4 regions of the Cupriavidus sp. MP-37 genome follow, and region 1 is predicted to be linked to each of the others. Evidence: predicted binding sites of a transcription regulator. Region 1 holds the regulator's gene; each other region holds the start of a gene.
The links. The regulator sigma-54, encoded in region 1, starts transcription at its own class of promoters, with help from an activator protein. The targets are predictions, from matches to a motif close to TGGCANGNAANCTGCTTT.

Region 1 (7,666 bases):
CTGGGGTGCGTTCGCCGATCCTGGATGGCAACGTCAAGCGCGTGTTCGCGCGCTGCTTCGGCATCCATGGTCATCCGGGCGAGCGCGCGGTGGAAACGCGCATGTGGCAGCTGGCGGAACAGGCCTTGCCGGCGCCCGGCCCGCGCCAGGGCGACGACATGGTTGCCTATACGCAGGGGCTGATGGACCTGGGCGCGACGGTGTGCTCGCGAGGCAAGCCCGCCTGCCTGGCCGATGCCGCCGCGTGCCCGCTGTCCGCCGATTGCGTGGCGCGCCGCGACGGGCTGACCGCCGTGCTGCCTGCGCCCAAGCCGCGCGCGGCGATCCCCGAGCGCAGCACGGTGATGCTGCTGGTGCGGCGCGAGCGTGAAGTGCTGCTGCGCCTGCGTCCGGACAGCGGCATCTGGGGCGGCCTGTGGAGCCTGCCCGAGATGCCCGTCGACACCGTGCCCTTCGACGCAGACGCAGCCGAGGCCCGCGCGCTCGACTACGCGCGCGCTTTCGGCAATCCTGCGCGCGCCGCGCTGGCTGGCGAGCTGACCCATGTGTTCACGCACTTCCGCCTGCTGATCCGCGCCATCCGGGTCGACCTCGAAGCGGAGGCGAACGTGCTGCGGCAGGACAGCGCGACGCCGGCCGGGCAGCGCTGGCTGTCGCTCGACGATCTCGATGCGCTGGGCACGCCGGCGCCGGTGCGCCGGCTGCTGGAAGACCAGGCGCGGGTGGGCTTGTTCTGAAACCGGAGCAGGGCGGGGGAGGAACAGCCGCCTTACAGCATGTGGTTCTGCCGCATGTAGCGGTGCACGATCTCGATGCGCATGCCCGCGTCGGGCAAGGCCATCAGCATCTGCTTGGCCTTCAGCGGCACCGGCAGCAGTTCGCACAGCCGGTTGGCGACCCAGCTCGGGTCGTCCCACAGGTACGGCTCGTCGAACGGCATGCGGTCGGGCTGCTCGGCGTGCAGCCGCGTGACGATGCGGCGCAGCGCGTCCAGGCATTCGCCCAGCAGTTCCAGCTTGCAGTCGATGATGTCGGGGGCAAGCACCTCGGCGCGCGCCACCAGCAGGCCGTCGTCGCGGGTTTCATGGCTGATGATATGGAAGCGCTCGCGGCCGCGCGCGCGGATCAGCAGCACGCCCAGCTGCTCCATGTTGCAGTCGACGATTTCGGCGAGGCAGCCGACCAGTTCGGGCACGGTGGGCTGGTTGGGCCGCGCCACCTCCTCGCCGCTGGCAATCAGGCACACCCCGAAGGGAGCGCTGTCGCGCAGGCAGTTGCGCACCATGTCGACATAGCGCGCCTCGAACACGCGCAAAGGCAGCCGTCCACCGGGAAACAGCACCGTGTGCAAGGGGAACAGCGGCAGGTTGTCGAGCGTCCGTGGCGGGTCTTCGGAACCGGTGGGACGGTAGAGGTCGGTCGAGGACATGCGGTGCAGGCTTGGGGTCGCGCAGCATTGGGCCGCCAGGCCGACGCCGCGCTCAGATGCCCCGTGCAGCCCGGGGTGCCATGCCGCGTGCGTCAGCCCGCCGGTGCGAGCTCTCGGTGTCTGACCAGCACATTACCATGTGCCCGGAAATAGTTGGCGAGCCTTTCGGCAATATAGACCGAGCGATGCTGGCCGCCGGTGCAGCCGATCGCCACGGTCAGGTAGCTGCGGTTGTCGGCAATGAAGCTTGGCAGCCACTTTTCGACGTAGGCGCGGATATCCTCGGCCATCGCCAGCACCATCGGCTGCGCCTGCAGGAAATCGATCACCGGCGTGTCGCGGCCGGTCAGCGGCCGCAGCGCCAGGTCGTAGTAGGGGTTGGGCAGCGAGCGCACGTCGAACACCATGTCGGCATCGCTGGGCACGCCGTGCTTGAAGCCGAACGACTCGAACAGCAGCGTCAGGCGCTGGCTGTCGTCGCGGATCAGCTCCTTGATCCAGCTGCGCAGCGTATTGGTGCGCACATTGCTGGTGTCGATCCGGTGCGCGGCCTCGGCAAGCGGGCTCAGCAGCGCGCGCTCCATCTCGATCGCTTCCATCAGCGCGGTGTCGTTGAAAGCGCCGCCGCCGGGCACGCCATCGGTGCGTGCCGACAGCGGATGGCGGCGCCGCGTCTCGGAGTAGCGCTGCACCAGGGCGTCGGTGCTGGCGGTCAGGAAAATGACCTCGACCTGGTGCTCGGCGGCCAGCGCGCGCACGGTGTCGGGCAACTGGTCGAGCGACTCGCGGCTGCGGATGTCGGTGGCGACGCCCAGGTGCGTATAGCCCTGGCTGTCGAGATAGCGGGTCAGTTCAGGGATGAACTGCGCCGGCAGGTTGTCCACGCAGTAGTAGCCTGCATCTTCGAGGACGTTCAGTGCGACGGACTTGCCGGAACCGGATATGCCGGTGATGAGGATGATGCGCATAGCAACTGAAGCATAGCATCAGGTGCCGGCTGCGTCATGACAGCTCTTTGACACCAGCAAAAATGGCGAACCTCGCGGTTCGCCATCGGTTTCGCCAGTCGTCGCCGCTCAGGCTGCCTTCGACAGGCATTCCTTCATGTAGGCCTTGTATTCGTCGCCTTTCTTGCCCTTGCCGGACTTGCTGCAGGCTGCCATCTTCTCTTGTTGGGTCTTGGGCGCGCCGGACTTCGACAGGCATTCCTTCATGAACGCCTTGCGTTCGTCGCCCTTCTTGCCGGAGGCTTGCGCGTTGCAGGCCTTCATCTTGTCTTGCTGCGTGTTGGCCGCGGGCTTGTCCGGATTGGCCGGGGTCGCAGGCGTGGCCGGCACGGCGGGCGTCGCCGGGGCCGCAGCCGATGGCTTGGCCGGGGTGGCGGGCGTGGCCGGGGTGGCGGTCTGCGCAAAGGCGCTGGCCGCGAACAAGGGGGTAACCAGCGCGCACACTGCAATCAGGCTCTTCATGCTTGCTCTCCTCGGGGGTGGAAAACCTTGTCACCGCGCGCCTGGGTCGGCGTTGCGGCTTCCGTAACGGGCGTGATGCCCATTACAGCACAAAACGGAGCATGCCTGAGAAACGTTGACGGGAGGTTGCTACGCCGTTGTAAGCAATTGCAAGCCGCTGCGAATGTGGCTTAAAGCAGCCGGCCCTGCCCGCGCGAGACCGCGTCGGCCTGCATCGCGGCGCGCTGGCGGTCCATGAAATCGCGCAGCGTGTCGATGCCGCGCAGGCGCAGGATGGTGTTGCGCACGGCGGCCTCGACCAGCACGGCCAGGTTGCGGCCGGCCGCCACCTGGATCTTGACCATGTGGATCGGCAGCCCCAGCACGTCGAGGTATTGCGAATCCAGCGGCAGCCGCTCGAACTCGCCGTCGTTGCGCCGCACCAGCTGCACCACCAGCTTGATCTTCATCTTCCGCCGCACCGCGGTCTCGCCGAAGATGGTCTTGATGTCGAGCAGCCCCAGGCCGCGCACTTCGAGCAGGTTCTGCAGCAGCGGCGGGCAGCGGCCTTCGATGAAATCCGGCCCGAGCCGGACGAAATCGACGGCGTCGTCGGCCACCAGCCCGTGGCCGCGCGAGATCAGTTCCAGGCCCAGTTCGCTCTTGCCCAGGCCCGACTCGCCCATGATCAGCACGCCCATGCCGAGGATGTCGAGAAAGACGCCGTGCATGGTCACGCGCGGCGCCGAGATGCGCGACAGGTACAGGCGCAGGTGGTCGATCACCGCCGCGGACGACACCGGCGTGGTGAACAGCGGCGTCGACGAGCGCGTGCAGCGCAGTTCCAGGTCCGGCGGCGGCTCCATGCCGTCGGCGATCACCAGGAACGGCGGCTCCAGCAGGATCAGCTCGCCCATCTGGCGCTTGCGGGTCTCGTCGTCCAGCCGCTGGTAGTACGTGATCTCGGGTTTGCCGAGGACCTGGATCCGGTTCGGGTGGATCAGGTTGAGGTGGCCCACCAGGTCTGCCGCGGAGGTCGCTTCGCGGGCGAATTCCACGTCAAAGGCGCGGTCCGCGCCCTCCAGGCCGGCGACCCACGAGAGTTTGAGGTCGGCTGCGTTGTCGTCGAAGATGGACTGGGAGGTGACGCCGGTGAGTTCCATGCGGGTTGACTGGTAAGGCGGACTGCGAAGCGCGTGGCGCCTGCCCGGTCTGGGTGCCGGCCCGCTCTGGGGAATCAGTGGATCAGGGATGCCATGCAATCAGCAGTTCGTGCACGGCATCGGGCGTGGGCAGGGTCGCCAGGCCCTCGCGCATGTCGCGATCCGACAGCAGCTGCGCGATCTCGGACAGGATTTCCAGGTGCTGCTGCGTGGCCTGTTCCGGCACCAGCAGGAAGATCAGCAGCGACACCGGCTTGCCGTCCGGCGATTCGAACGGGATCGGCTCGGCCAGGCGCATGAAGGCGGCCAGCGGCTGCTTGAGGCCCTTGATGCGCCCGTGCGGGATCGCCACGCCGGCGCCCAGTCCGGTCGAGCCCAGCGACTCGCGTGCGAACAGGTTGTCGGTCACGATGGCGCGCGCCACGCCATGGTTGTTCTCGAAGAGGAGCCCGGCCTGCTCGAACACACGCTTCTTGCTGGTGACGCTGACGTCGAGGGTGATGTTGCCGGGTGGCAGCAATTTGGCCAAACGATTCATGGGCGATGCGCAGGATTTCAGTTAGCGGGCGGACCGTTCCGCCGGGCAGCGGCTGGCTCCGTGACCGCAGCCGGCGCGGCCGGCGCGGCGGGGGAGACGTCCGGCCCATTATAGAGCAGGGGCTACCCTCGCATTGTGCGGTGCAGCGCAAGCAGGCGCGGCCACGATTTTCTCTCTCTCTTTGTATGGCGCAGCATACACCTTGGCGCTGCGCTTGCGAACACCTCGGTTTCCCATGTGTGACAGTGTTGGCTCCGCCGCCACAGCCAGGCCGGCACCAGGGCGCAAAAAAGCCGCGCTTCGCGGCGCGGCTTGCCTGTGGAATCCTGGTTCAGCAGCCCTCTGCGGGGCCGCCGGGCATGGGTTTATTGCTGCATTTGCGCTGCGGCCATCTGGTACTTGACCGCTTCACGGTCGTGGCCTTGCACGCGATCCTTGTAGCGAATCACCTGACGGTCCAGCTTGTCGACGAGTGCGTCGATTGCTGCATACAGGTCTTCGTGATGCGCCTCGACAAAGATGTCCTTGCCCTTGAGATGCAGATTGATTTCCGCGTACTGGCGCCGGTCCTTTTCCTTGTGATTGTCGACAGAGAGCAGCACGCTAACGCCAATGACTTGATCGAAATGCCTGACGATTCGCTCCAGCTTCGTTTCCACGTACTCACGCAGAGGCGGCGTGATGTCCAGGTGGTGTCCACTGATCTTGAAGTTCATAGCGCTTCTCCTTCTGAAAGAGCCTCACCAGGCAGGCGGTGGGCTCGGCTACAAAGACTTGCGGAGATTCACTGCGGGGATTTTCAAGGCTTCGCGATACTTGGCGACGGTGCGGCGTGCGACAACGAAGCCTTGCTCGCCCAGCAGTTCGGCGATGCGACTGTCGGAAAGGGGATTCCTCGGGTCTTCGGCTCCTATCAGTTGCTTGATCAAGGCGCGGATGGCCGTTGATGAAGCCGCGCCACCGGTTTCGGTGGACACGTGGCTACCGAAGAAGTACTTCAGTTCGAAAGTACCCATCGGCGTGGCCATGTATTTATTGGTCGTCACCCGGGAGATGGTTGACTCGTGTAAACCCAGTGTATCGGCAATCTCCCGCAAAACCAAGGGGCGCATGGCGATTTCACCGTGAGTGAAAAAGTTCTTTTGACGCTCGACAATGGCCTGCGAGACACGCAGGATGGTGTCGAACCTTTGCTGGATGTTCTTGATCAGCCAGCGCGCCTCCTGCAGCTTCTGCTGCAGCCCGGCGGTGCCGGTCTCGCCCTTTGCGCCGCGCAGGATCTGCGCGTACATGTCGTTGATGCGCAGTCTCGGCATCACATCCGGATTGAGCTGCGCGATCCAGCCGCCGCCGCCCTTGCGCACGAACACATCTGGCACAACGAAATCGGCCTCGGGGCGGCTGTACGCGTGGCCCGGGTACGGGGCCAGCGAGCGGATCAGGTCATGCGCGGCCTTGAGCGCGACTTCGTCGACCTGCAGTGCCTTCTTCAGCCGCGTGTAGTCACGCACCGCCAGCAGTTCCAGGTGATGGGTGACGATGGTCAGCGCCAGTTCGCGCTGCGGGTGGGTCAGGCGGCGCAATTGCAGCGCCAGGCATTCGGCGGCATTGCGCGCGCCCACGCCGGGCGGATCGAAGCTCTGCAGCAGCGTCAGGATGGCGTGGACTTCGTCGGGATCGAACTCGAGCTCTTCGGGCAGCTCCGCGCAGATCTCTTCGAGCGAGGCGCTCAGGTAGCCATCGTCGTCGAGCGATTCGATCAGGAAGATGGCGAGCCCCTTGTCGCGCGCCGAGATCTTCAGCGGCGTCAGTTGCTCCATCAGGTATTCGCGCAGCGTGGGCTCGGCCTCGCGCAGCTGCATCGGCGTCTTTTCGTCCTCGTCGCCTTGCGGGCGGCGGGCGAAGTCGTCCAGGCTCCAGTCGCCGTTGCCGTAGTCGTCGCCGCTGCTGTTGTCGCCGTAGCTGTCATCGGCGCCGCCTTCGGCGCGGGCGTCCCCATTGCCCTGGGGCTCCGCCGGGGCGGGCGCGGGCGCGCTCTGTACGTTGACCGAGCCATCGGCCGCGACGCGCAGCGGGCTTTCGATCCAGTCGTTCTCCCGCTCGAGCAGCGGGTTTTCCGTCAGCGCCTGTTCGACCTCCTGCTGCAATTCCAGCGTGGAAAGCTGCAGCAGCCGGATCGACTGTTGCAGCTGCGGGGTCAGTGCCAGGTGCTGGGAGAGGCGGAGCTGTAGCGACGGTTTCATGCGACCTATTTTATGCGCATCTTTCCGATGTTGGAACGGAAATTGCTATCGCTGATGCGCTGTGATCGCCGCTGGCTCTTCCGGCCGTGCAGCCATGGCCGCCCGCGCGGGGCAGCCGCCCGTGTTACATGCGGAAGTTTTCGCCCAGGTAGACGCGCCGCACGGCGTCATTGGCAATGATGTCTTCGGGCTGGCCGGCGGCCAGCACCGTGCCTTCGCTGATGATGTAGGCGTGGTCGCAGATGCCGAGCGTCTCGCGCACGTTGTGGTCGGTGATCAGCACGCCGATATTGCGCGCCTTGAGGAAGCTGACGATGCGCTGGATCTCGCCGACGGCGATCGGATCCACGCCGGCGAACGGCTCGTCCAGCAGGATAAAGCGCGGCGATGACGCCAGTGCGCGCGCGATTTCCACGCGGCGGCGCTCGCCGCCGGACAGCGACAGCGCCGGGTTGTTGCGCAGGTGCGCGATCTGCAGGTCATCGAGCAGGGCATCGAGGCGGCGCTCGATCTCGGCCTTGGCCAGCGGCTTGCCCTGGTCCAGCTGCAGCTCCAGCACCGCGCGGATGTTTTCCTCGACGTTGAGCTTGCGGAACACCGACGCTTCCTGCGGCAGGTACGACAGCCCCATGCGCGCGCGCTCGTGGATCGGCAGCCCGCTGATGTGGTCGCCGTCGAGCACGATGTCGCCTTCGTCCAGCGCCACCAGGCCGACGATCATGTAGAACGACGTGGTCTTGCCCGCGCCGTTGGGGCCGAGCAGCCCGACCACCTCGCCGCTTTTCACGTCGAGCGAGACATCCTTGACCACCGTGCGCGAGCCATAGCGCTTCTTCAGGTGGCGC
Region 2 (7,666 bases), 670 kb from region 1:
GCAACATGACGCTGCTCGACCCGAAGGGGCAGGTCGGCGTCGACATCAAAGGCATCATCCTGATCGCCACCTGGCTGATGCTGCTGGTGGTGGTGCCGGTGATCGTGCTGACGCTGGTGTTCGCCTGGAAGTACCGCGCCAGCAATACCTCGGCACGCTATGAACCCGACTGGTCGCACTCGACCGCCATCGAAGTGGTGGTGTGGCTGATTCCCTGCCTGATCATCATCGCGCTGGGCATCATCACCTGGAAGTCCTCGCACGACCTCGACCCGTACAAGCCGCTGGAATCGAGCAAGAAGCCGGTCACGGTCGAAGTGGTGGCGCTGAACTGGAAGTGGCTGTTCATCTATCCGGAACTGAAGATCGCCACCGTCAACCAGATCGCCTTCCCGGTCGACACCCCGGTGAACTTCAAGATCACCTCGGATTCGATCATGAATTCGTTCTTCATCCCGCAACTGGGCAGCCAGGTGTACGCCATGGCCGGGATGGAAACCAAGCTCCACCTGATCGCCAACGAAGCCGGCAGCTATGACGGCGTGTCCGCCAACTACAGCGGCGGCGGCTTCTCGGGCATGAAGTTCAAGGCCATCGCCATGTCGAACTACGAGTTCGACCAGTGGGTGGCCAAGGTTCGCGCCTCGTCGACCGAACTGGGCGTCGATGGCTACCAGACGCTGGCACAACCGAGCGAGAAGGAGCCGGTCGCGTACTACGGCAAGGTGGAAGACCAGCTGTTCCGCCACATCCTGCACAAGTACATGGGCCACGGCGGCGCCGCACTGGCCGCCGACGGGTTCAAGGGCGGCCCGATCTGCACGTCGCGCAACACCCTCGGTGAAGAGCAGCTGTCCTTGACCACGCCGGCCGCGCTGCCGGCAGGCGCGTAATCCTGGGAGCAATGATGTTTGGCAAGTTGAGTTTGTCGGCGATTCCGTTTCATGAGCCGATCATCATGGTCGTGCTGGCCGGTGTCGCCGTGGGCGGTGCCGCGCTGCTGGGCGCGATCACGTATTTCAAGAAGTGGGGCTACCTCTGGAACGAGTGGTTCACGTCCGTCGACCACAAGAAGATCGGCGTGATGTACTGCCTGGTGGCGCTGATCATGCTGCTGCGCGGCTTCGCCGACGCGGTCATGATGCGCACCCAGCTGGCGCTGGCCACCAACGGCGCCACCGGCGTGCTGCCGCCCGAGCACTACGACCAGATCTTCACCGCCCACGGCGTGATCATGATCTTCTTCGTGGCCATGCCGCTGATGACCGGCCTGATGAACCTGGTCGTGCCGCTGCAGATCGGCGCGCGCGACGTGGCCTTCCCGTTCCTGAACACGCTGTCGTTCTGGCTGTTCGTGGCGGGCGCCATGCTGGTCAACATCTCGCTGGGCGTCGGCGAGTTCGCCAAGACCGGCTGGCTGGCGTACCCGCCGCTGTCGGGCATCGACTACAGCCCTGGCGTAGGGGTGGACTACTACCTCTGGAGCTTGCAGATCTCGGGGCTTGGCACCTTGCTGACCGGCGTGAACTTCCTGGTGACGATCCTGCGCATGCGCGCGCCTGGCATGACGCTGATGCGCATGCCGGTGTTCACCTGGACCGCGCTGTGCACCAACGTGCTGATCGTCGCCGCCTTCCCGGTGCTGACCGTGACCCTGGCGCTGCTGGGCCTGGACCGCTACCTCGGCATGCACTTCTTCACGAACGACGGTGGCGGCAACGCCATGATGTACGTGAACCTGATCTGGATCTGGGGTCACCCCGAGGTGTACATCCTGATCCTGCCGGCGTTCGGCATCTTCTCTGAAGTCATCGCCACGTTCTCGGGCAAGAAGCTGTTCGGCTACAAGGGCATGGTGTACGCGACCGCCGCGATCATGGTGCTGTCGTTCATCGTGTGGCTGCACCACTTCTTCACGATGGGCTCGGGCGCCAACGTCAACGCGTTCTTCGGCATCACCACCATGATCATCTCCATCCCGACCGGGGTGAAGATCTTCAACTGGCTGTTCACCATGTACCGCGGCCGCGTGCAGATGACCTCGCCGGTGCTGTGGACCCTGGGCTTCATGATCACCTTCGTGATCGGCGGCATGACCGGCGTGCTGATGGCGGTGCCGGCGGCCGACTTCGTGCTGCACAACAGCCTGTTCCTGATCGCCCACTTCCACAACGTGATCATCGGCGGCGTGCTGTTCGGCTACCTGGCCGGCATCACCTACTGGTGGCCGAAGGCGTTCGGCTTCAAGCTGAACGAGCGCCTGGGCAAGGCTTCGTTCTGGTGCTGGCTGGTGGGCTTCTACTTCGCCTTCATGCCGTTGTACGTGCTGGGCCTGATGGGCATGACGCGCCGCCTGAACCACACCGACAACCCGGCCTGGACGCCGTGGCTGTACCTGGCCGTGGTGGGCGTGGTGTTCGTCGCGCTGGGCATCTTCTTCCAGGTGCTGCAGATCGTCGTCTCGATCCGCGACCGCAAGCAGCTGGCCGACGTGACCGGCGACCCGTGGGGCGGCCGCACGCTGGAGTGGGCCACCTCGTCGCCGCCGCCGTTCTACAACTTCGCGCACACCCCGGTGGTGCGTGACCTGGACGCGTTCGCCGACATGAAGGCCCGCGGCGAGACCCTGCCGACCGAAGGCTACGAGAAGATCCACATGCCCAAGAACACGGGCGCGGGCTTCATCATCGGCGCCTTCAGCCTGGTGTTCGGCTTTGCCCTGACCTGGCATATCTGGTGGCTGGCCATCGTTGGCCTGGTGGGCATGATCTGGGCGTTCATCCACCGCAGCAACGACGACCATATCGACTACTACGTGCCGGCCACCGAGGTCGAGCAGATCGAAACGCGCCATCTGCAGCGCATTGCTTCGCAAGCCTGAGAACCATGTCGACTCAAGTCCTAGACCGCATCCCCGCGCAGGCAGGCGCATCGGCCCTCGCCGACGCGCATGACCATGCGCACCACGATACCAGTGCCAATACGGTGTATGGCTTCTGGATCTACCTGATGAGCGACTGCATCATCTTCGCCGGGCTGTTCGCGGCCTTCGCCGTGCTGCGCGGCGAAGTGGCAGGCGGCCCGTCGGCGAAGGAGCTGTTCGAGCTCAACTACGTGCTGGTGGAGACCTTCATCCTGCTGTTCTCGTCGATCACGTACGGCATGGCGATGATCTCGCTGCAGAACCGCAGCCTCAAGCACGTGCAGACCTGGCTCGGCATCACCTTCCTGCTCGGCCTGGCGTTCATGGCGATGGAAATCAATGAGTTCCACCACCTGATCGCCGAAGGCGCCGGCCCGGGCCGCAGCGCGTTCCTGTCGTCGTTCTTCACGCTGGTCGGCACCCACGGCCTGCACGTCGCCAGCGGCATGCTGTGGATGATCGTGCTGATGTGGCAGCTGGGCAAGAAGGGCATTACCCCGACGCTCAGCAAGCGCCTGATGTGCCTGTCGCTGTTCTGGCACTTCCTGGACGTGGTCTGGATCGGCGTGTTTACCGTGGTCTACCTGATGGGACATCTGTGATGGCACAACACAACGCACCGGCGGCGCACGGCGCCCACGACTCGCACGCGCACGACAGCCACGCTGGCGGCCACGCCAGCTTCAAGGGCTACGCGATCGGCTTCATCCTGGCGGTGATCCTGACCGTGATCCCGTTCAAGATCGTGATGGACGGCACCATGGACAAGGGCACCATCCTGTGGACCATCCTGGGCATGGCCGTGGTCCAGATGATCGTGCACCTGAAGTACTTCCTGCACCTGGACTCGTCGTCCGAACAGCGCAGCAACGTGATCGCGCTGCTGTTCACGGCGCTGATCCTGGTGATCGTGGTGGCGGGTTCGCTGTGGATCATGCACAACCTGAACGCCAACATGATGGTGATGTAAGGACTGGCGTCCTGGCATCGAAAAAAGGGGCCCTGCGGGGCCCCTTTTTCTTTGGTCGCGGCTTCGTCAGGGCTTGAACGTATCCCCCAGCACGACCCCTTCACGGCGCGGATCGGCACCGCCCACCAGCACCGCCGAGCCGCCGATGGTGGTGCGGATGATCGCGCTCAGCCCGCTCGACTGCGCCGCGGTGTTGACGGTGTGGCCGAGGTTGCGCAGGCCCCTGACCAGCGGGTCGTTGTCGCCCGGCAGGCCGCCGGCCGGCGCGCTGGTGTCGACGTTGGGATGCTCGCCGCCGACGATCATGGCCGAGCCGGCGCCGTTGGAGCCGCCGAAGTCGATCATCGACACCGCCTGCTGCGCATCCAGGCCCCAGTCCAGCGAAGCCACCAGGGTCTTGGCGACGAACTGGATGATGGTGGCGCCGCCCGGCGAGCCGGTGGTCATGTAGAAGTCGCGCGAGCCGTCGCCGTTGCGCTTGAACACCAGCGTCGGCGCCATCGAGCTGCGCGGGCGCTTGCCCGGCTGCAGCCGGTTGGCCACCAGCACGCCGCCCGGCGCAGGATCGGCATTGAAGTCGGTCAGTTCGTTGTTGAGCAGGAAGCCGTTGGTCATGTGGTACGAGCCCAGGCCGGCCTCGATGGTGGTGGTCATCGCCACCACGTTGCCGTACTTGTCATGCAGCGACAGGTGCGTGGTGCCGCGCTCCTGCACCATCGACGGCGCCAGCGGCACGTCGCCGAGGTTGCCCGCCGCCACCGGCGTGACCATCGAGCCGGTGGTGCTGATCAGGCTGGCGCGCTGGCTCAGGTAGGGCTTGTTCAGCATGGTGTCCCAGGTGCCGCCGGGCAACGGGATGAAGTCGGTGTCGGCGACGTACTTGTTGCGGTCGGCATAGGCCAGGTGCCCGGCCTCGCCCATCAGGTGGGCGCCCAGCACACTGGGCCGGCCGCCGTTCTGGTCGACCAGCGTGGGCTTGTGCGCGGCCATGTCGAAGTTCTCGACGATGCCCAGGATCTGCGCCACCGCGATCCCGCCCGAAGACGGCGGCGGCATGCCGCACACCTCATACTGCCGGTAGGTGGTGCACACCGGCGTGCGCTTCTTGGCCTGGTAGTTGGCCAGGTCGTCCAGCGCGGTCACGCCCGGCGTGGTATTGCCGTCGTAGGTGGTCTGGATCTTGGCGACGATGGCCTGCGCGATCGGGCCGTTCTTGTAGAAGGCGTCGGCGCCGTCGGCGGCGACGGCGCTGAAGACCGCCGCCAGCGCGGGGTTGCGCAGCACGGTGTTGACTGCGCGCGGGGTGCCGTCGGGATTCAGGAAGTAGGCGGCCATTTCCGGATCGCGCTTGATGTTGGCGACGGTGGCGCTGTCGGAGATCGCGGCGGCCATGCGCGGCGGGATCGCGAAGCCGTCGGTGGCCAGCCTGATCGCCGGCGCGAACAGTTCCTTCCAGGCGGTCTTGCCGTAGTCGCGGTGGGCCAGCTCGAGCACGCGCAGCGTGCCGGGGGTGCCGATCGAGCGGCCGCTGCGCTGGGGGTTGGGCAGCGGCGCGGTCTGGTCGGCCGCGGACTTCCAGCGCAGGTAGTTCTCGTCGGCGGCGGCCGGCGCGGTCTCGCGGCCGTCGTAGGCGGTGACCTGCCGGGTTGCCGCGTCGTAGTGCAGGATGAAGGCGCCGCCGCCGATGCCGGACGATTGCGGCTCGACCAGGTTCAGCACCATCTGCGCCGCCACGGCGGCGTCGATGGCGGTGCCGCCGGCCTTCAGCACGTCGCACGCCGCCTTGGTCGAGACCGGGTTGTTGGTCACGGCCATATAGGTCTTGCTGTAGACCGTGACCTTGGGCGCGTAGCCGGTCGCCTGCTCCGGCGCGTTGGGGTCGCCCGGCAGCACCACGGCCTGGCCGCCGGTGCTGCCGTCGAGCTCGCAGCCGGCGGTGGGCGTGACCGGCGGTGGCGGGGGCGGAGGCGGGGGATCGTCGCCGCCGCCGCAGGCGCCCAGGGTCAGCGCCAGCGCCGCCAGGGCCAGCTTGCCACGGCGCTGGCGCCAGGCCGGGGTGGCGCGCGGCTGCGGCTGCGGCTCGGCGGGGGATGCGTTGGGGTCGGCAGCGTACGGCATGGTTTCTCCTTCCTTTTGTGTGGGTCCGGGAAATGCCAGGGCCGGGTCGTCGGGCGGGACCGCGGCCATCTTCCACCGTAGTGCCGCGGGGCGCGGGCCTTAATCATTGAATGTACGGATTTACATGCATTCGAATCCGGGTTTAAGCGCCTGCTTAATCTGGCGCGGCCACCAGGCTGGCACGTTAGCACTCGCCAACTGCGCCACGGTGCCCGTCCAACGCCAGGCAGGCGTCATGCACCGTCATTGCCCGCGCTGGCCGACACGCACTGTCACAGTGCGCCATTTCCTTGCACGGCGATGGTGCGTCCGCGACCCGCAGGCAGCGTCCGGCCGCACGCACCGCCTGTGGCCGCGCCGCGCGTGCGATATCGCCGTGGCACGCTAGTTGCAGATGCATCACCCGGGGAGCGTAGTCCCTGACCAACACCATAAACGGGAGCTGCAAATGCAACGACGTGACATGCTGAAGCTGTCGGCGCTGGCCGCCGCGGCGATGATCGGTACCAGCCCGCTGGCGCTGGCGCAGTCCAAAGAGCCGATCAAGGTCGGCATCCTGCATTCGCTGTCCGGCACCATGGCGATCTCGGAAACGTCGCTGAAGGACGTGGCGCTGATGACCATCGACGAGATCAACAAGAGCGGCGGCGTGCTCGGGCGCAAGCTGGAGCCGGTGGTGGTGGACCCGGCGTCGAACTGGCCGCTGTTCGCCGAGAAGGCGCGCCAGCTGGTCAGCAAGGACAAGGTGGCGGTGACCTTCGGCTGCTGGACCTCGGTGTCGCGCAAGTCGGTGCTGCCGGTCTACGAAGAGCTCAACGCGCTGCTGTTCTACCCGGTGCAGTATGAAGGCGAAGAAATGTCGAAGAACGTCTTCTACACCGGCGCGGCGCCCAACCAGCAGGCCATCCCCGCGGTGGAATACCTGATGAGCAAGGAGGGCGGCGGCGTCAAGCGGTTCTTCCTGCTCGGCACCGACTACGTCTACCCGCGCACCACCAACAAGATCCTGCGCGCCTTCTTGAAGAGCAAGGGCGTGGCCGACAAGGATATCGAAGAGGTCTACACCCCGTTCGGCCACAGCGACTACCAGACCATCGTCGCCAACATCAAGAAGTTCTCGCAGGGCGGCAAGACCGCGGTGATCTCGACCATCAACGGCGATTCCAACGTGCCGTTCTACAAGGAACTGGGCAACGCCGGGCTCAAGGCCAAGGACGTGCCGGTGGTGGCGTTCTCGGTCGGCGAAGAAGAGCTGCGCGGCATCGACACCAAGCCGCTGGTCGGCCACCTGGCCGCGTGGAACTACTTCATGTCGGTCAAGAATCCCGAGAACGATGCCTTCCGCAAGCAGTGGGCGGCCTGGGTCAAGGCCAACAACCTGCCCGGCGGCGACAAGCGCGTGACCAACGACCCGATGGAAGCCACCTACGTGGGCATCCACATGTGGGCGCAGGCGGTGAAGAAGGCCGGCAGCACCGATACCAACAAGGTGCGTGCGGCGATGTACGGCCAGACCTTCAAGGCACCGGACGGCTTCACCCTGACCATGGGCGAGAACCACCACCTGTACAAGCCGGTGATGATCGGCGAGGTCAAGGCCGACGGCCAGTTCGCGGTGGTGTGGAAGACGCCGAAGGCGGTGCGCGCGCAGCCGT
Region 3 (7,666 bases), 1.5 Mb from region 1:
CTTGGGCCGCAGCGGATCGGCGTCATGCTGCGCGCACACCACCGCGAGCCGGTTCGAGCGCAGCCGCAGCACGGTACCGAGCGGATAGATGCCGACGGTGCGCGAGAAGGCCTTGAACACGCGCCGGTCGAACAGCGTGTCGACGCGCACGGCCATGTATTCCATGGCGCGGGCCGGCGACCATGGCTGGTGCCCGGGGTGGCTGGCGGTGAGCGTGTCGTAGGTATCGCAGATCGCGCCGATCCTGGCGTGCACGCTCAGTTCCCGCCCGACCAGTCCGAACGGAAAGCCGCGCCCGTCGACGCGTTCATGGTGGTGGACGCAGACATCGAGCGGGATGTTCGAATACAGCCGGGCTTCGTTGAGGATGCGGTAGCCCGCGGAAGGATGGCGGCGGTAGGCCTCCTCCTGCTCGGGCGTGCGCTCGCCGGCGCGGAGGATGGCGGCGCCGGGCACGGCCAGCTTGCCGATGTCATGCACCAGCCCGGCCAGGCCCAGTTCGCGCACCTCGTCGTCGGGCAGGCCCAGCGTGCGGCCGACCGCGATCATCAGCGCGCAGACCGCGAACGCATGCAGGTAGTTGTCGTCGCCACGGGCCTTGAGCCGCGCCAGCGCCAGCAGTGCCTGGCCATGGCGCGACAGCGAGCGCGAGGCCGCGTCGACCAGCAGCAGCGCGCCGCTGACCTCCAGCGCCCGCCCCATGCGCACGTCGGCAAACATCGAGCCGATCACGGCCTTGCCGGACTGCAGCAGTTCGCGCGCATGCACGATCTCGGCTTCGAGCGTGGTGGCTGGCGCTGCATCGGCCGGGCCATCGGCGCCGGGCGCAAGCTGGGCCGGGGCAATGGCCGGGGCGGCGTTGGCCGCCTCTTCCGGCGTCGGCAGATTGCGGCCCTTGAGGATATCGATCCAGACTTCGCGCACGCCCGCCGACCGGATCTGCCGTACCTGCTCCTCGCTGGCGACCAGGAAGCGCGCGCGCCAGAACGGGTGGCTGATCCAGGGCCCGCCCAGCCTGGCGACGAACATCCCGACCTGCAATTGCTCCGACCCAATGCGTCTCAGCATGCGCGACCCCCTCGGATGATGGTTTTCTTGTTGTCGCCCCGGCTATCGGCAGCGGCGGGCATAACTTGAGCGGTCACGGCGACCAGAACCGCGCCGGCCACCCTTGTCAAGCGCCGCCCAAATGCCCGGACGGCGCCGTCGGGCATTGCCGGCATGGCCATGGCCGCCGCTACAATGGCTGGCCCAGTGCTCACAGACGCCAGCCAGTCGCCCCCGTTCACCCATGTCCGGAACGTACACGCTAGTCGGCATCGCCCGTGCCAAGACCCATCGCCGCGACGCGCTGGTTTCCCAGCTCACCGCGTTGCGCTCGCGCGGGCTGACCGAGCCCGGCTGCCTGGACTACCACGTCGGGCAGGATGCCGAGGATGCGCGGGTGTTCGTCATCTACATGGTCTGGGACTCCAAGCGCGCGCTCGAATCGCACCTGAACCGCCCGTATATGCGCGATTTCCACGCGGCGCGCGCGGACTTCGTCGAAGGCGATTTCAGCTTCCGCTGGCTCAACGCCGCCTGAGCCTGCCGGCTCGATACCACCCGGCGCAAGGCGCCATCCCGGTCACTTCCCCCGGTTCGGTCGCGCCTGCGGCCGCCCTGCCCGCTTGTCATTCCCGCCGCACCGATCTATCACTCAAGGTGACGCCCGCCACGGGCGCGGCAGGAGTGCACCATGGAAGTCAGGGATGGATTTGCCGGCACCATCGGCCACACGCCGCTGATCCGGCTGGCCGGCGTGAGCGCCGAAACCGGCTGCGACATCTACGGCAAGGCGGAATTCCTCAATCCGGGCGGCTCGGTCAAGGACCGCGCGGCGCTCTACATCATCCGCGATGCCGAGCGGCGCGGGCTGCTGAAGCCGGGCGGCACGGTGATCGAAGGCACCGCGGGCAATACCGGCATCGGTCTGGCCCACCTGTGCGCGGCGCGAGGCTACCGCTGCATCGTGGTGATTCCCGACACGCAATCGCCGGAAAAAATGGAACGGCTGCGCATGCTGGGCGCCGAGGTGCGGGCGGTGCCGGCCAAGCCCTACGCCGATCCCGACAACTACCAGAAGATTGCCGGCCGGCTGGCCGACGAAACCGATAACGCGATCTGGGCCAACCAGTTCGACAACCTCGCCAACCGCCAGGCCCACTACGAGACCACCGGCCCCGAGATCTGGCACGCCACCGGCGGGCATATCGACGCGTTTACCTGCGCCACCGGCACCGGCGGCTCGCTGGCGGGCATCGCGCGCTGCCTGAAGGAACACAAGCCCGGCGTGCGCATCGTGCTGGCCGACCCGCACGGCAGCGGCCTGTACCACTTCGTCAAGCACCGCGAGGTCAAGGCCGAAGGCAGCTCGATCACCGAAGGCATCGGTTCCAGCCGCGTCACCGCCAACCTGCAGGACACGCCGATCGACGATGCCGTGCGCATCGTCGACCAGACCTGCGTCGACATGGTCTACCGGCTGCTGCGCGAGGAAGGGCTGTTCGTGGGTGGGTCATCCGGCATCAACGTCGGCGCCGCGGTGGCGCTGGCGCGCGCGATGGGACCGGGGCACACCATCGTCACGCTGCTGTGCGACCGTGGCGACCTGTACATGGGGCGGCTGTTCAATGAACAATGGCTGCAGGGCAAGGGACTGCAGCCGATTCCGTTCCGCCGGGCAAGCCCCGCCGGATAACGTCCACGCTAGGCCGCCTTGAGCCGCCGCCACAGCGTGGTCGGGCTGATGCCGAGGATATGGCAGGCGGCGGTCCGGTCGCCGCCGCACTCCTCCAGCACGCGCCGGATATGGTCGACTTCGCTGGATTGCTTGACGCGCGCGAGCGAGCGGCGCGCCCGTGCGGACGGCGCCGCCGGTGCCGCTTCGGACCCAGCCGCGTGCCCGGCCCCGGGCGCGTCGGCAAGCACGGCATCGCCGAACAGCTCGGGCGCGGCGGCATGCAGTTCGCGCTGCAAGGCTTCGCCGTCGAGCCGGCGGCCGGCCACCAGCACCGCGATGCGCTCGGTCACGTTTTCCAGTTCGCGGATATTGCCGGGCCAGCGGTAGCGCGCCAGCCGCGCGCGCGCCGCCGCGGGCAGGCGTTGCGGGCGTTCCAGCCCCAGCCGGTCCTGCGCGCGGCGGTACAGCAGCTCGGCCAGTTCGGGCAGGTCTTCGGCGCGCTCGCGCAGCGGCGGCATGGCAATGCGCAGGATGTTGAGCCGGTAGTACAGGTCTTGCCGGAAGCTGCCGTCGCGCACCATCGCGGCCAGGTCGCGATGGGTGGCGGCGATCACGCGCACGTTGACCGGCACCGCGTCGAGGCCGCCGATCGGCAGCACCTGCTTTTCCTGCAGCACGCGCAGCAGGCGCGTCTGCAGCGCGGGCGGCATGTCGCCGACCTCGTCGAGAAACAGCGTGCCGTTGTGGGCCGACTCGAACAGCCCGGCCTTGCCGCCGCGGCGCGCGCCGGTGAAGGCGCCCTCTTCGTAGCCGAACAGCTCGCTTTCCAGCAGCGCCTCGGGGAAGGCGGCGCAGTTGACCGCGACGAACGGGAACGCGCGGCGCGGGCTGGCATCGTGCATGCCTTGCGCCAGCACCTCCTTGCCGGTGCCGCTTTCGCCGCCGATCAGCACGGTCGAGTCCACCGCGGCGTAGCGCCGCGCCAGTTCGCGCAGCGCCGTCATCGCCGCCGAGGTGCCGGCGAGGTCGTCCAGGCTGTAGCGCACCGCCGCCGGCCGCGCGCGGCTGCGCGAACGCAGGTTGCGGTCGACGCGCTGGATCGCGCTGGCGTCCTGGATGGTCAGCACCGCGCCGGTGGTGCCGGCCTCGCCAATGATGGGGATGCGGTTGACCACCACCATCTTGTCGCCCAGCTTGTGGATCGCCTCGAGCTCCTTGTCGCCGGTCTGCATCACGCCTTCCAGCGCCAGGCCAGGCGCCAGCGTCTGCAGCTTGCGCCCCACCGCGGCGGCAGCGGAGGTGCCGAGGAAGCGCTCCATCGCCGGGTTGAACGACTGGATCCGCCCTTGCGCATCGACTGCCGCCACGCCCTCGTTCAGGTGCGCCAAGATGGTGTTGACGTAGTCGCGCCGGGTGGCCTCGATGCGGCGCAGGCGCGCGGCCTCGATCGCGTCTTCCAGCGCCATGCGCACCGAGTTGCCGGAGTACAGGAACACGCCGGTCAGTCCATGGCGGTCGGCCAGGTCGGTCACCAGGCCGGGGCCCACCACCACCTGGATGCCCTCCTGCTTGAGCGCCTTCACGCGCGCCACGGCGTCGTCCTCGGTCAGGTAGGTGTAGGCCGGCACCGACAGCGAGAACGCGCGCACGAATTCATCGACCTCGGCGTAGGTCGCCGCATGCGTGACCAGCGCAACCCGCGGCGAAATCCGCCGCGCGGTGGCCAGTGCGCTCATCACGTCAAAACCCGTGACCTTGACCAGCACCACCGGCACATCGACGTGCTGGCGCAGGTAGGCGCCGTTGGAGCCGCCGGCGACCACCACGTCGAGCCGGCCCTCGCGCACCTCGCGCGACACCGCGCTGGCGGCGGCCTCGAAGCCCTTGCCGACGATGCGGAATTCGGCGCGGTCGGCGTAGGCCGGGATCAGGTCGGCAAAGGCGCGCGCGAGGCGGCTGATGCCGATCGCCCAGATGCGCGGACGGCCTTGCGTGGAAACGGGAGGAGCCATGATGCGATGCGGAAAGGATGCGGGATGGAAGGTGGGATGAAAGGCGGCATGAACAGGCGTACAGTGCTGTCACATTGTCCGTTACGCGGGCCCGGATTTCAACTTTGAATTCCAAAAGGCAGCAGCTGGATTTCAATTGTGATGAAAAACCGGCATGAAACCCGTGACGGGATTCGGTGCACTGCCCACCAGCCCAGTGCTGGCAAGGCATCCCGCGCTTTCGGTGCGGGTTCGCAATGCCTGGCACACCCCTTGCAATATCGGGCTTGTCCCGTTCACCAACGCATACGCCATGACCTACTCCGCTTCCGACCTCGCGCGCTCCGCTGGCGCCCGCTTCCGCCAGGCGCTTGCCGACGAACATCCGCTGCAGGTGGTCGGCGCCATCAATGCCAACCATGCGCTGCTGGCCAAGCGCGCCGGCTACCGCGCCATCTACCTGTCGGGCGGCGGCGTGGCGGCCGGCTCGCTGGGCCTGCCGGACCTGGGCATCTCGAACCTGGACGATGTGCTGACTGATATCCGCCGCATCACCGATGTGTGCGACACGCCGCTGCTGGTCGACGTCGACACCGGCTTCGGCGCCTCGGCCTTCAACGTGGTCCGCACCACCAAGTCGCTGATCAAGTTCGGCGCCGCGGCCATGCATATCGAGGACCAGGTCGGCGCCAAGCGCTGCGGCCACCGTCCCAACAAGGAAATCGTCACCCAGGGTGAAATGGTCGACCGCATCAAGGCCGCGGTCGACGCCCGCACCGACGAGAACTTCGTCATCATGGCCCGCACCGACGCGCTCGCCGTGGAAGGCCTGGACAAGGCGATCGAGCGCGCCGTGGCGTGCGTCGAAGCCGGCGCCGACGCCATCTTCCCGGAAGCCATGACCGACCTGGCCATGTACCGCAAGTTCGTCGACGCGGTGAAGGTGCCGGTGCTGGCCAACATCACCGAGTTCGGCGCCACGCCGCTGTTCACCACCGAGGAACTGGGCGGCGCCGGCGTGTCGATGGTGCTGTATCCGCTGTCGGCCTTCCGCGCCATGAACAAGGCGGCGGAAAACGTCTATGCGGCGATCCGCCGCGACGGCACGCAGAAGAACGTGGTCGATACCATGCAGACCCGCGCGGAGCTCTACGAGAGCATCGGCTACCATGCCTTCGAGCAGAAGCTTGACGCCCTGTTCGCGCAAGGCAAGGGCAAGTAAGCAAGCAGACTCAGGCGCGGCCGGGCGGGGATCTCCCCTCCCGGCCGTTCGGCCACATAGATCCGGCCGATCACAAACAGGCAACACCAGGCATCACACCAAGGAGACCCAGATGTCCGAAGCGCAACCGCTCGTCACGCCCAAGCCCAAGAAATCCGTCGCGCTGTCCGGCGTTGCCGCCGGCAACACCGCGCTGTGCACCGTCGGCCGTACCGGCAACGACCTGCACTACCGCGGCTACGACATCCTCGACATCGCCGAGACCTGCGAGTTCGAGGAAATCGCCCACCTGCTGGTGCACGGCAAGCTGCCGACCAAGTCCGAGCTGGCCGCCTACAAGGCCAAGCTGAAGTCGCTGCGCGGCCTGCCCGCCAACGTCAAGGCGGCACTGGAATGGGTGCCCGCCAGCGCGCACCCGATGGACGTGATGCGCACCGGCGTGTCGGTGCTGGGCACCGTGCTACCGGAGAAGGAAGACCACAACACCCCGGGCGCGCGCGACATCGCCGACCGCCTGATGGCCAGCCTCGGCTCGATGCTGCTGTACTGGTACCACTACAGCCACAACGGCCGCCGCATCGAGGTGGAAACCGACGATGAATCGATCGGCGGCCACTTCCTGCACCTGCTGCACGGCGAGAAGCCGTCGGCGCTGTGGGAGCGCGCCATGAACACCTCGCTCAACCTGTATGCCGAGCACGAGTTCAACGCCTCGACCTTTACCGCGCGCGTGATTGCCGGCACCGGCTCGGACATGTACTCGTCGATCGCCGGCGCAATCGGCGCGCTGCGCGGCCCCAAGCACGGCGGCGCCAACGAGGTCGCGTTCGAGATCCAGAAGCGCTACGACAACCCGGACGAGGCCCAGGCCGACATCACCCGCCGCGTCGAGAACAAGGAAGTCGTGATCGGCTTCGGCCACCCGGTGTACACCACCGGCGACCCGCGCAACCAGGTGATCAAGGAAGTGGCGAAGAAGCTGTCGAAGGACGCCGGCTCGATGAAGATGTTCGACATCGCCGAGCGGCTCGAAACCGTGATGTGGGACATCAAGAAGATGTTCCCCAACCTGGACTGGTTCAGCGCGGTCAGCTACCACATGATGGGCGTGCCGACGGCGATGTTCACGCCGCTGTTCGTGATCGCGCGCACCTCGGGCTGGGCCGCGCACATCATCGAGCAGCGCATCGACAACAAGATCATCCGCCCCAGCGCCAATTACACGGGGCCGGAAAACCTGAAGTTCGTGCCGATCAAGGATCGCAAGTAAGACCGGCTGCCGGATTGCGCTGCGTCGGGTTGCATTGAATCCGAGCCTGCGGGCAAAGGGGTAGTTGGTCGCTATCATCGAACGATGAGCGGGGCCACTACCCCTTTTTCATACCTATATAGATTTCCCTACACCATGAATTCTGCAAACCGCAAACCGCTACCGGGCACCAAGCTGGATTACTTCGACGCGCGCGCCGCGGTCGAGGCGATCCAGCCGGGTGCCTACGACAAGCTGCCGTACACGTCGCGCGTGCTGGCAGAAAACCTGGTGCGCCGCTGCGACCCCGCCACGCTGACGGATTCGCTGAAGCAGCTGATCGAGCGCAAACGCGACCTCGACTTCCCGTGGTTCCCGGCACGCGTGGTGTGCCACGACATCCTCGGCCAGACCGCGCTGGTCGACCTGGCCGGGCTGCGCGACGCCATTGCCGACCAGGGCGGCGATCCTGCCAAGGTCAA
Region 4 (7,666 bases), on a different replicon from region 1:
TGTCGTATTCTCATGCAGGCTAATGTTGCGGGGACCGGTACTGTCGTCCCTCTCTGCGAGGCCGACGGCGAGTCTTACGCCGACAGGCTGGCATTGTACCCTCCACCCCGGCGCGCATGAAAGTCGCGCTCCGCGAGCGTCGTGGCATTGCTGCCATGCAAGGCCCCGGAACAGGCTGCGCCGGGCTGCGGCTGCATTGGTTATGTTGTGCAACAATTGCGTCTTTCGTGGGGCTGCCCGTGCGGTACGGCCGCGCAGGGCAGCGCCATCGCCCTCGGATACCTGTCCCCCCATGTCTCATTCCCCAAGCGCCGCCCCGACGCCGCGTTTTCCTGCCTGGCTGCTGATCTGCAGCTCGCTGATGGCGATCGCGCCGCTGTCGATCGACATGTACCTGCCGAGTTTCCCGACCCTGGCCGGCGACCTGGGCGTCGATATCGGCCAGGTCCAGCTGACCCTCGGCACCTTCCTGGTCGGGCTCGCGCTCGGCCAGGCCTTCTATGGTCCCTTCAGCGACCGCTTCGGGCGCAAGCCGCCGCTCTATGTCGGACTGTGCCTCTACGTGGTCGCCGCCGTGTGCTGCGCGCTGGCGCGCAACGTCGAAGCGCTGATGCTATGGCGCTTCCTGCAGGCGCTGGGCGGCTGCGCCGGCATGGTGATGGCGCGGGCGGTGATCCGCGACCGGCTCGAGGCACATGAATCGGCGCGGGCGTTTTCCTCGCTGATGCTGGTGATGGGCGTGGCGCCGATCCTGGCGCCGATCATCGGCGGCGCGGTCCTGACCGTATCGGGCTGGCGCGCCATTTTCTGGGTGCTGGCGGGCGCCGGGCTGCTGATCCTGCTGCTGGTCCACCTGCGCATGGAGGAATCGCTGGACCGCGGCCATGCGGCGCCGCTGCGGCTCGGCAGCGTGGCCCGCAGCTATGCGGAGCTGCTGCGCGACCGCGAGTTCCTGGGCTACTCGCTGTCGGCCGGCTTCGGCTCGGCGGGCATGTTCGCGTATATCTCGGGATCGCCCTTCGTGCTGATCGAACTGCACGGCATCGCGCCGTCGCACTATGGCTTTGTGTTCGGTGCCAATGCGCTGGGGCTGATCACGATGTCGCAGCTCAATGCCCGGCTGGTGCGCGGGCGTTCGCTCGACCAGGTGCTGGGAGCCACGCTGCTGGCGGCCCTGGGCGCGGGGACGGTGCTGGCGGTGGCCGCACTGGCGGGGATGGCGGTGCTGCCGGTGCTGCTGGCCGGCTTCTTCGTGTTTATCGGAGCGCTGGGCTGCGTCTCGCCGAACGCTTCGGCGCTGGCGCTCGCGCACCAGGGACATCGCGCCGGCACGGCTTCGGCATTGATGGGCACGTTGCAGTTTTCGCTCGGCACGCTGGGCGGCGCCGCGGTCAGCGTGTGGCGCGACGGCAGCGCGCTGCCGCTGGGCGTGGTGATGGCGGCCTGCGGTGCCGGCGCGGTGCTGATGCGCCATTACGGGCGCTCGGGCGCAAGCACGCGCCCGGGCACCCGCTGAAACGGCCGCCGCGCGCCAGTTCAGGCCGCCTGCTGTGCGGCGGCTTGCTCGGCGGCGGCGTGCGGCAATCCGGCCTGCTGCACCACCACCATGTGGGCCGGCATCGGCGCGGCGTAGCCGGCCTGGCCGAAGCATTCGCGGATGACGCGGTTGGTGTCGAAATAGACCTGCCAGTAATGGTCGTTGTGGCAATAGGGCCGTACCGCCAGCACCGGGCCGACCAGCGTGAACTCCAGGATTTCGACGTCGACCGGCGGCTCGGCCAGCACGTTGGGGATCTCGGCGATGCGGGTCTTCAGCAGCGCCACCGCGTCGGCCACATCGGTGCTGCCGGCCAGCTGCGCTTTCAGTTCCACGCGCCGGAACGCATTGGCGGTGAAGTTCTGGATGGTGTCGCTGAAGATCTTGTTGTTGCCGATCACGGTCTGGACATTGTCCGGCGTGTCCAGCGTGGTGGCGAACAATCCGATTTCGCGCACCGTGCCGGTCACGCCGCCAATGGTGACGAAGTCGCCGACCTTGAACGGCCGCAGCACCACCAGGAAGGCGCCGGCGGCGAAGTTTGCCATCAGTCCCGACCAGGCCATGCCGATCGCCACGCCGGCGGCGGCAATCAACGCGGCAAAGGTGGTGGTCTGGATGCCGAAGTAGCCGAGGATGCCGATCACCAGCACCACGTTCAGCGTCACGGTGACGATGGAACCGACGTAGCGCAGCAGCGTGGGGTCGACCTTCTGCTTGCCGAGCGCGTTCTGCACCATGCGCACGACAAAGTGGATCAGCCAGCGGCCAATGACCCAGAAGGCGAGGGCCGCCAGGATCTTGACGCCGAATTCGGTGGCGTAGGAGACCACCAGGGTCTTGAGGTTGTCGAAGGTAGAGGCGTCCATCGGCGTATTCCTTTCGTGTTGGTGTAACCGGCCAGCCGCCGACCCAACATCCCCCGAACCAGCCGGCTGCAGCGTGCGAGCCCCTGCGCGTTGCGCGCAATTCCCGGGCACGGCAATTATTGAGAGGCCGCGCGCGGAAGTGCAAGTAAATCATTGTTAAGACAAGCCGCGTGGCACGGCTCGTCCATTTATATCGGAATTGCGCTGGCGGGTATTACCAGTTGGTTTCGCGCTCGGGCGTGGCGGAAATCCGGTGCAGCGTCAGGTCGGCGCCGTTGAACTCGCCCTCGGGGTCGAGGCGGATGCCCACCAGCCGCTTCAGGGTGCCATAGACCAGCGTGCCGCCGGCCAGCGCCACCACGATGCCAAGCAAGGTGCCGAGCAGTTGCGCGCCGAGCGACACCCCGCCGAGGCCCCCCATCGCCTTCGCGCCGAAGATGCCCGCGGCGATGCCGCCCCAGGCGCCGCATAGCCCGTGCAGCGGCCACACGCCCAGCACATCGTCGATATGCCACTTGTTTTGCGCCAGCGTAAACATATAAACGAACAGCGCGCCCGCCACGGCGCCGGTGACCAGCGCGCCCAGCGGATGCATCAGGTCCGAGCCCGCGCATACCGCCACCAGGCCGGCCAGCGGCCCGTTGTAGACGAAACCCGGATCATTGCGTCCGGCGATCCAGGCGGCCAGCGTGCCGCCGGCCATCGCCATCAGCGAATTGATTGCCACCAGGCCGCTGATCTTGTCGACGGTCTGCGCGCTCATCACGTTGAAGCCGAACCAGCCCACCGCAAGAATCCAGGCACCCAGCGCCAGGAACGGGATGTTCGAGGGCGGATGCGCGCTGATGCGGCCGTCCTTCTGATAGCGGCCGCGGCGCGCGCCCAGCAGCAGCACCGCGGGCAGCGCAATCCAGCCGCCCAGCGCATGCACCACCACCGAGCCGGCAAAATCATGGAAGGGGGCACCGGCGACGCGCGCCAGCCAGTCCTGCACGCCATAGCGCTGGTTCCAGACCATGCCTTCGAAAAAGGGGTAGACAAAACCTACCAGGACGAACGTGGCAACCAGTTGCGGATTGAAACGCGAGCGTTCGGCAATACCGCCTGAGATAATCGCCGGAATTGCCGCGGCAAAGGTCGCCAGGAAAAAGAACTTGACCAGTTCGTAACCGTTTTTCTGGGCCAGGGTTTCGGCGCCGGCAAAGAACTGCACCCCATAGGCGATGGTGTAGCCGATAAAGAAATAGGCGATGGTGGAAACTGCGAAATCCACCAGAATCTTTACCAAGGCATTGACCTGGTTTTTCTTGCGCACCGTGCCAAGTTCGAGGAACGCAAAGCCGGCGTGCATGGCCAGCACCATGATGGCGCCGAGCAGGATAAACAGCGCGTCGGTGCCGGTCTTCCAGTTGTCCATAGTGACCTCATGCTCAAAATGGGCGCATCAGTATGCAAAAAGCGTTCCAGAAACGGCTGCATCCTGGTGCCGCTTGCACCGTCGCGGGTAAAACGCCGCACCGGCATGCCGCACGGCTTCATCGGTCGGGCCACGGTGCGGTCGGTCCGCGAGCGGCGGCAGGATTTGCGCTGCGCCAGAATGGAGCGGGCCAGGCGGGTCGGGCGACCCGTTGTGGTGCGTCGCCCCATTTAGGGGAATCTGTCCTATGCTGGATAGCTTTGGGACGTGCGAATCCGGACGGCCGCTCCGGCCCGGCAAAAAGGTGCTTCTGGCAAGCACGAATAGCGGGGGAAATTGCCCGCTAACCGGCCTCAAGCAAGGATTTGCGGGTTTTTTTGTCGCATTGGTGCCACTGGGGATTGCTCAACGCGCGACGGGCAGATTAGACTGCGCCGATCGATGGCCTGCCGCGAGGCACGCACATCGGTGACGACGACCAACAAGGGAAATCAGCCATGAATAAAGGTGAACTGGTATCGGCCATCGCCGCGGAAGCAGAATTGAGCAATGCCGCCGCCGAGCGTGCGCTCAACGCAGCGCTGGACAGTATCAAGAAGGCAGTGGCAAAGGGTGATTCTGTAACGCTGGTGGGTTTCGGCAGCTTCAGCGCCGGCAAGCGCGCTGCCCGTACCGGCCGCAATCCGCGCACCGGCGAAACCATCAAGATTCCGGCCGCCAAGACGGTCAAGTTCTCGGCAGGCCAGGGTTTCAAGGACGCCGTGAACAAGAAAAAGTAAGCAGTTTGCGTCCATTGCGAAAGAAGCGGCCTGGCAGGCCGCTTTTTTTTATACGCCGCGCCCGCCGGGCAACGGCGCGGCGATCCGGGTTAAACTGCCGGCGCCCGCAGCCGGCAATCCCGCCCCCGCAATCCTTGTATCCCGCATCATGAATGACCTGTCCCACCAGCTTTCCATGACCGTGCTGATGACGCCGGACATGGCCAACTTCTCTGGCAACGTCCACGGCGGCACCATCCTCAAGTACCTGGACATGGTGGCGTATGCGTGCGCCAGCCGCTATGCCGGCCGCTACGTGGTCACGCTGTCGGTAGACCAGGTGGTGTTCCGCCAGCCCATCCACGTGGGCGAGCTGGTGACCTTCCTGGCATCGGTCAACTACACCGGCCGCAGTTCGATGGAGATCGGCATCAAGGTGGTGACCGAGAACATCCGCAGCAAGCTGGTGCGCCATACCAACAGCTGCTATTTCACCATGGTGGCGGTGGACGACAACGGCACCCCCGCCGAGGTGCCGCCACTGGAGCCGCGCGACGAGGTCGAGCGCCAGCGCTTTGCCGCCGCGCAGCAGCGCCGCGCGCTGCGCCAGGAAATGGAAAAGCGCCACGGCGACATCAAGTCGTCGGTGAACTGACTGCCCATGCCCCGCGATACCGCCATGAAGCGCAACCACCGAATCGTGCGCACCTTGCTGGCCGCCACCTGCCTGGCAGCGGCCACGGGCGCCAGTGCCGAGGAAATCGGCAGCGTCAGCACCAATTTCCGCATGACCGGATCCGACAAGGTCGTGATCGAAGCCTATGACGACCCGCAGGTGGATGGCATTACCTGCTACGTGTCGCGCGCCCGCACCGGCGGCATCAAGGGCCAGCTCGGCATGGCCGAAGACCCGCCCGAGGCCTCGATCGCGTGCCGGCAGGTCGGGCCGATCGGCTTCAAGGGGCCGATCAGGCAGCAGGACAATGTCTTCTCCGAGCGCATGTCGATCCTGTTCAAGGCGCTGCACGTGGTGCGCGCCGTCGACCGCAAGCGCAATACGCTGGTCTACCTGACGTATTCGGATCGCATCGTCAGCGGCAGCCCGCAGAACAGCGTAACCGCCGTACCGGTGCCGGCCGGCACGGTGATCCCCGTGAAGTAGCCGGCCCGGACATCGGGCGGGTCAGGGCGCCAGCGCCGCGCTCTCCGCCTGGCAGTCGCGCGATGGCCGCGCGCCGGCGGCGCGGGCCTTCGCCACTTCGCGGCGGGCCTGTTCCAGGTCGGCGCGGAAGGTGGGATCGGCTTGTAGCCGCGCCACGGTGGCCGCGGCCATCATGCGGCCCTCGTTGACATCGCTCTGCCAGTGCACGTTGCACACCACGCGGCTCTGCCCGAAGGCGCGGCCGCGCGCCAGGATCTCATTGGCGCGCGCCGGCTCGACCTCGGTCAGGATCAGCGCCCAGGCCCAGCCGATGGCGCTGTGGCCGGACGGATAGGAACCGTCCTTTTCCAGCTTGGCAGCCTCTGCCGGCGTGCACATCGGGGTCTTGTTGGTCACGAAGGGGCGGGTGCGCTTGTAGTGGTCCTTGGCCTTGTAGGTGGACAGGCCGGCATCGACCAGGCTGCGGCGCAGCAGGATGTTCAGGTAGGGCGTGTCCTTCTCGCTGACCGGCACGCCCAGCGCGCAAGAGAACGCGCTGGCGGCTTGCGGGAACGTCAGCACGGCATCGTCGGCCGCCAGCTGCCAGCGCGGCGAGCCACGCAGCGGGCCGGCCTGGCGCGCGGCGTCTTCATCCAGCGCCAGCGCAGCAGAGCCCTGCGCCGGCGGCGCGGGCAGCAGCTTCAGGCTGTCGGGGCGCGCGTCGGCCGCCAGGTAGCCGGCAGGCACGCCTGGGCGCAATTCGGGGACCGCCGACAGGTTGGTGCCGCCGGTGGCGCAGCCCGCCAGCAGCGCGGCGAGCGCTGCCGCGGCGAGGGCCCGGACGGGGTTGGACAGGGATGGGTCCGGTTTGGTGGCTTGGTCCGTCACGTCGTTGTTCCTTGTTGTAGTGTCCGCGTTGGAGGCAGCCGTGCCAGCTCGGCCTAGGCTGCTGCGTCGAACAGCTTGCGCAGGTTCGACTTCATGATCTTGCCATTGGCATTGCGCGGCAGCATCTCGTGGTAAATCAGGATACGCACCGGCACCTTGAAGGCCGCCAGCCGCGCGCGCACGAAATCCTGCAGCTCGGTTTCGCTCGCTTGCATGCCCGGTTTCAGGCTCACCACGGCGGCCGGCTCCTCGCCCAGCGTCCGGTGCGCCAGCCCGACCACCGAGGCGTCCATGACCGCGGGGTGCTCGTACAGCGCGCTTTCCACTTCGATGCAGTAGATGTTCTCGCCGCCGCGGATCAGCATGTCCTTCATCCGGTCGACGATATAGACGTAGCCCTCTTCGTCGAGCCGGGCAATGTCGCCGGTGCGCAGCCAGCCGTCGACAAAGGTCTGGGCGGTGGCTTCGGGCTTGTTCCAGTAGCCGCGCACGACATTGGCGCCGCGCGCCATCAGCTCGCCGGTTTCACCGGGCGGCAGCGCCTGGCCGCGGCCATCGACCACCTTCATCTCGCCGATCGGCAGCGCCGGGCCGCTGCTGTCGGGCCGCATCACGTATTCTTCGGCGCTGTGGCTGGTGAAGGTGGACGAGGTTTCCGTCATGCCCCAGCCGATGCCGGGCGCGGCCAGCGGGAACACTTCGCGGATGCGCCGCACCAGCTCGGGCGAGGCGGGCGCGCCGCCGTAGTTGATGTTCTCCAGCGACGACAGGTCGAAGCGGCCGCGCTCGGGATGCTCCAGGATCTGCCACGCGATGGTCGGCACGCCGCCGGCCGCGGTGCAGCGCTCGCGCTCGATCAGCTCCATGCCGCGCAGCGCGTCCCAGCGGTGCAGCAGCACGATCTTGCCGCCGGTGGCGATGGCGCCGTTGAGCACCGCCATGCAGCCGGTGACGTGAAAGAACGGCACCGCCAGCAGCATCGACTTCTGCGGCGCGGCCGGATCCGGCGCCGGGATCGGCTCGCCCCGGCGCAACAGGTTGCGCAGCGGACTGAAG

Region 2: urtA (urea ABC transporter substrate-binding protein) is a predicted target of sigma-54. The motif match lies at 6,389-6,406, and genes of this name have one in related genera.
Region 3: prpB (methylisocitrate lyase) is a predicted target of sigma-54. The motif match lies at 4,976-4,993, and genes of this name have one in related genera.
Region 4: LIN44_RS18345 (ammonium transporter) is a predicted target of sigma-54. The motif match lies at 3,855-3,872, and genes of this name have one in related genera.

The regions. Positions count from the first base shown of each region.
Region 1 is NZ_CP085344.1:3,456,278-3,463,943, reverse strand. It holds gene mutY (A/G-specific adenine glycosylase) at 1-737, shown strand, start outside; gene LIN44_RS15935 (LON peptidase substrate-binding domain-containing protein) at 770-1,429, opposite strand; gene rapZ (RNase adapter RapZ) at 1,522-2,397, opposite strand; gene LIN44_RS15925 (PsiF family protein) at 2,506-2,898, opposite strand; gene hprK (HPr(Ser) kinase/phosphatase) at 3,069-4,040, opposite strand; gene LIN44_RS15915 (PTS sugar transporter subunit IIA) at 4,123-4,578, opposite strand; gene hpf (ribosome hibernation-promoting factor, HPF/YfiA family) at 4,944-5,294, opposite strand; gene LIN44_RS15905 (RNA polymerase factor sigma-54) at 5,343-6,821, opposite strand; gene lptB (LPS export ABC transporter ATP-binding protein) at 6,946-7,666, opposite strand, start outside.
Region 2 is NZ_CP085344.1:2,785,071-2,792,736, reverse strand. It holds gene cyoA (ubiquinol oxidase subunit II) at 1-893, shown strand, start outside; gene cyoB (cytochrome o ubiquinol oxidase subunit I) at 908-2,881, shown strand; gene cyoC (cytochrome o ubiquinol oxidase subunit III) at 2,887-3,525, shown strand; gene cyoD (cytochrome o ubiquinol oxidase subunit IV) at 3,525-3,893, shown strand; gene LIN44_RS12855 (gamma-glutamyltransferase family protein) at 3,960-6,011, opposite strand; gene urtA (urea ABC transporter substrate-binding protein) at 6,460-7,666, shown strand, end outside.
Region 3 is NZ_CP085344.1:1,991,898-1,999,563, reverse strand. It holds gene LIN44_RS09350 (HD-GYP domain-containing protein) at 1-1,068, opposite strand, end outside; gene LIN44_RS09345 (putative quinol monooxygenase) at 1,292-1,585, shown strand; gene LIN44_RS09340 (cysteine synthase A) at 1,739-2,740, shown strand; gene prpR (propionate catabolism operon regulatory protein PrpR) at 2,749-4,734, opposite strand; gene prpB (methylisocitrate lyase) at 5,027-5,935, shown strand; gene prpC (2-methylcitrate synthase) at 6,048-7,205, shown strand; gene acnD (Fe/S-dependent 2-methylisocitrate dehydratase AcnD) at 7,341-7,666, shown strand, end outside.
Region 4 is NZ_CP085345.1:395,806-403,471, reverse strand. It holds gene LIN44_RS18360 (hypothetical protein) at 1-14, opposite strand, end outside; gene LIN44_RS18355 (Bcr/CflA family multidrug efflux MFS transporter) at 293-1,516, shown strand; gene LIN44_RS18350 (mechanosensitive ion channel family protein) at 1,537-2,406, opposite strand; gene LIN44_RS18345 (ammonium transporter) at 2,621-3,823, opposite strand; gene LIN44_RS18340 (HU family DNA-binding protein) at 4,321-4,602, shown strand; gene LIN44_RS18335 (acyl-CoA thioesterase) at 4,751-5,236, shown strand; gene LIN44_RS18330 (CreA family protein) at 5,261-5,743, shown strand; gene LIN44_RS18325 (phosphatase PAP2 family protein) at 5,765-6,610, opposite strand; gene LIN44_RS18320 (class I adenylate-forming enzyme family protein) at 6,664-7,666, opposite strand, start outside.